Regions from separate parts of the Rhizobium sp. AG855 genome, predicted to be linked through region 2. Evidence: predicted binding sites of a transcription regulator. Region 2 holds the regulator's gene; the other holds the start of a gene.
The links. The regulator LexA, encoded in region 2, represses DNA repair genes until DNA is damaged. The targets are predictions, from matches to a motif close to TGTTCNNNNTGTGTTCNG.

Region 1 (2,202 bases), 1.0 Mb from region 2:
TCTGCTGCCTGACAATGTGAACTGACACAGACAATGGAGTGGAAAAGTTAAGTTCGGATTAACTACGGACGTTAACTATAGTCGTTCAATATCGGCCGGAAACGATACTTCAATCTGAAGCCCGAGTGACTGAAACATTGGAACAATTGAAGTGAAGTCAGGGACGCTGCCTCGGCGCGCGCTGCGGCAAGCCGGTGGCTCGTTTTGATACGCGTTCCGGGACGCACCGCCGCCTATTCGGCGGCGACGCCCAGATCGATCCGATCACCCAGCCCTGCAAACAACTCGACCGACCGTAGCCGCGCGTCGAGATCGTGGATCGGGGTGGAAACGATGACCTCGTCCGGCGCCACCTCGGCAAGCAGCGCATCGAGCTTGCCTGCGGCCGTATCCGGTGAGCCGACGATGGCATAACGCAGCGTGTGCTCGACACCGATCCGCTCGATCTCCGACCAGAAGCCATCCATGCTGTCGACCGGCCGCGGGAATGGCCGACGCACATTGCGCCGGAGATTGACGAACTGCTGCTGCGCGGAGGTGAAGAGGCGGGAGGCTTCATGATCTGTGTCGGCGACAGCCGCCATCACGCCCACCATCACATGGGGCGACTGCAGGCTATCCGACGGCTCGAAGCGCTGGCGATAGATTTCCACCGCTTCGCCCAGCTGATCGGGCGCGAAATGCGAGGCGAAGGCATAGGGAAGACCGAGCGCCGCCGCCAGATGCGCGCTGTAAAGGCTGGAGCCGAGCAACCAGATCGGCACATTGCTGCGCATGCCGGGCACCGCGAGCAGGCCATGGTCTTCGTTCGGCTCGCCGAGCAGGCGCTGCAATTCGATGACATCGTGCGGGAAACTTTCTGCCCCCGCATCCATGTTGCGCCTGAGCGCCCGTGCCGTTCGCATGTCGGTGCCGGGAGCCCGTCCCAGGCCGAGATCGACACGCCCGGGAAACAGCGCTTCGAGCGTACCGAACTGCTCGGCGATCACCAGCGGCGAATGGTTGGGCAGCATCACGCCGCCGGAGCCGATACGGATCGTCGAGGTCCCTGCCCCGACATGGGCGATCACGATGGCGGTTGCGGCGCTGGCAATGCCCGGCATTCCATGATGTTCCGCCAGCCAGAAGCGTTTGTAGCCATTGGCTTCCGCGACCTGCGCCATCCGGCGCGAGGCATCCAGCGCCTCGCGGACCGTATGGCCCTCGGCGATCGGCGAAAGGTCGAGAATGGAGAAATCGATCATGGCATCAATCCTGTGCTGCGCTCGTCTCTGTCATGTAGTCAACCGGCCACCGAGGCCCAAGAGGTGACGATAATAAATTATAATCACTTCGCATGTTTTCGCTTTGTTCACATTTTGCTGGCAGTGAACAGGCATTCCGACATAAGGTTTCCCATGACTTCCACGATTCGCATCATCGGCATAGACCCAGGGCTCCGTCGCTGCGGCTGGGGCGTCATCGAGACGCTGGGCAACTCGCTGCGTTTTGTCGCCTCCGGCACCGTCACCTCGGACGGTGACATGGACCTTGCCTCGCGCCTGTGCCAGTTGCATGACGGATTGGCCGAAGTCGTGCACACCTACACGCCCGACGAAGCGGCGGTTGAGCAGACCTTCGTCAACAAGGATGCGGTGGCGACCCTGAAGCTCGGCCAGGCCCGTGGCATCGCCATGCTGGTACCCGCCCGCGCCGGACTTCCTGTTGCGGAATACGCGCCGAATGCCGTGAAAAAAGCCGTGATCGGGGTGGGCCACGGCGAAAAGGCGCAGATCCACATGATGCTGAAAATCCTGATGCCCAAGGCCGAATTCAAGGGCAACGACGCCGCCGACGCCCTCGCCATCGCCATCTGCCACGCCCATAATCGCGGCGGTGATCGCATGCGCAAGGTCCTCGCCTCCGCCTGATTTGTTCTTGACTTGTTCCGCGATCGTCGATAAGTAATACCCAAGAGGTATTACCATGCGCGTCACCGAAAAAGGCCAGGTCACCATCCCCAAGGACATCCGCGATCGGCTCGGCATCAAGCCGGGCTCGGAAGTCGATTTCGTTGTCGCCGAGGAAGGCGTCATGCTGGTCAAGAACGGCGATACAAGCGATGCATTCAAGAACTTCGACGCCTGGGCGAGAAGTGTCGAGGGCACTTTCGACACCAATGGCATGACCTCAGACGAATATGTCGATTGGCTGCGAGGACCG
Region 2 (2,202 bases):
TCGTTCGCCGAGACACTTAGGAACGGCCCGACTGTTTTGTAAGAGCTTCGATCGCCTGGCGCAGGGTATCGATCTCGGCACGCGTTTCGCGCAGTTCCTTCACCACCTGTTCGTCGATCTTGTGATGAAGGGCGAGAACCTCGATCTCAGCCTTGAGATTGATCTCGTAATCCTTGGCCGCCATGAAGCGGTCCCGTTCCGCCTGGCGATTCTGGCTCATCATGATGATCGGCGCCTGGATGGCTGCGACCATGGACAAAAGAAGATTGAGGAAGATGAAGGGGTAAGCATCAATCGGGCGCGCTGCCAGAATGACCGTGTTGAGAATCACCCAGGCGACCAGAAAGAGCAGGAAGCCGATGATGAAACTCCAGGAACCGCCGATCCGCGCGATGCTGTCTGCCACGCGTTGACCGAAGCTCGAACCGGCAAGGAAATCCTCACCGGCATTCGTCGAAACCGTGCGTCGCTCCCGCGCCTTTTTCAGGACCTTCTTCTCGGCCGATGTCAGTTGATCGACCTGCTTACCGAGCAGGGTCTTTTCCAGGTCTTTCAGCATTTCGATCTTCTCACAGGAGCTTGGAAGGGATCCGACAGGGACAGGTGTCACCCGATTGACAGGGATAGGTCCGATGGCCGCAGTCATCCGGTGACGGTGAAGACGCCTATCGCATTTTCGCGACGGTTGTTCACGGAAATTTATCCACTTGCGGAACACAAATGGAACATATAGTGTCTGTTCTGGATTTGTTTCACAAACGGGGCTCTGCATATGCTGACGCGCAAGCAACAGGAACTGCTTCTCTTCATTCACGAACGGATGAAGGAATCGGGCGTGCCGCCTTCATTCGACGAAATGAAGGATGCCCTCGATCTTGCGTCGAAATCTGGCATTCACCGACTGATCACGGCCCTTGAGGAACGCGGTTTCATTCGCCGGCTTCCCAATCGGGCGCGTGCGCTTGAAGTCATCAAGCTGCCGGAAGCCTATACACCCAGCCTGCAGCCGCGGCGCGGTTTTGCACCGAGTGTCATTGAGGGCAGCCTGGGCAAGACGCCGCCGCCTGTGCCCGCCAGACCGAGTGTCGAAGACCAGAATTCCTCCGTCAGCGTACCGGTCATGGGCCGAATCGCGGCCGGGGTGCCGATCTCGGCCATTCAGAACAACACCCATGACATCACCGTTCCCGCCGAAATGATCGGTGCCGGCGACCATTACGCACTTGAGGTCAAAGGCGATTCGATGATTGACGCCGGCATCCTCGATGGCGATACCGTCATCATCCGCAATGCCTCCAACGCCAATCCGGGCGACATCATCGTCGCACTCGTTGATGACGAAGAAGCAACCTTGAAGCGCTTCCGTCGGCGTGGCGCTTCGATCGCTCTGGAAGCGGCCAATCCGGCTTACGAGACGCGGATTTTCCCGCCGGACCGGGTCAAGATCCAGGGCAAGCTCGTCGGCTTGATCCGCCGATATCACTGACGGACAGGCATTGCGGGATTGTGGGGGCCGTTTTTCCGTTCCGTCTCGCTGTCGCTATCTTTGTCCTTGCTATCTCCTGAGTCTATGCCGTGCTGCCTGGCGGTTTCGCCTGTGCGCCAATCGTAGAGACGATGGATTGTCCAGGGCCGTGGCGGGCCTGACAAGGCGGGCGAGATCTCAATCGTCTTGTCGTGGTGGGCGCCAAGCCGGATTTCCACGGCGCCGCTTGTGCGCAGTGTTGTCTCGCTGAGGAATGTTGCAGTCGACCGGCAGCCTTTCATGCGGCTGCGGCCCCCAAGGATGACGATATCGGCGACGTCGCAGGCAGGTCCGGCAAGATCCGGGCGGTCAACGGTCAACACCGTCCATCCATCAACAAGTTTTGCGGCGCAGGCGCTGCGGATGCAGGTGAAGCGGTCCGTTTTGGCTGTCTGGACCAGTTGCTCGAGCGTTTGTCTCGCCAATTGTATCGTCGCGGAATCCCAGGTTTCTTCCTTCTTCCAGTCTGCAGGCGGCGGGAGCACGGGTGCACTTTCCATACTCGGGGGCAGATGGTGGTCGGCGGCCAGTGCCGGCTGCCATTGATCGAAGAGGAAGGGGGGAGGGCGTTTGCGATTGCTTGCAAGGACCCTCCCCTCCCCCACCCGCTCTTGTTGAGACCAAAAGCCGACCATGCGGCCATCTTCGCTGACCAAGAGGTCCGCCGGCTGTTCGCC

Region 1: ruvC (crossover junction endodeoxyribonuclease RuvC) is a predicted target of LexA. The motif match lies at 1,338-1,355, and genes of this name have one in related genera.

The regions. Positions count from the first base shown of each region.
Region 1 is NZ_RAQG01000003.1:621,422-623,623, reverse strand. It holds gene DFO46_RS02985 (LLM class flavin-dependent oxidoreductase) at 234-1,244, opposite strand; gene ruvC (crossover junction endodeoxyribonuclease RuvC) at 1,398-1,910, shown strand; gene DFO46_RS02975 (AbrB/MazE/SpoVT family DNA-binding domain-containing protein) at 1,966-2,202, shown strand, end outside.
Region 2 is NZ_RAQG01000003.1:1,634,975-1,637,176, forward strand. It holds gene DFO46_RS07905 (DUF1003 domain-containing protein) at 17-559, opposite strand; gene lexA (transcriptional repressor LexA) at 773-1,486, shown strand; gene DFO46_RS07915 (ComEC/Rec2 family competence protein) at 1,480-2,202, opposite strand, start outside.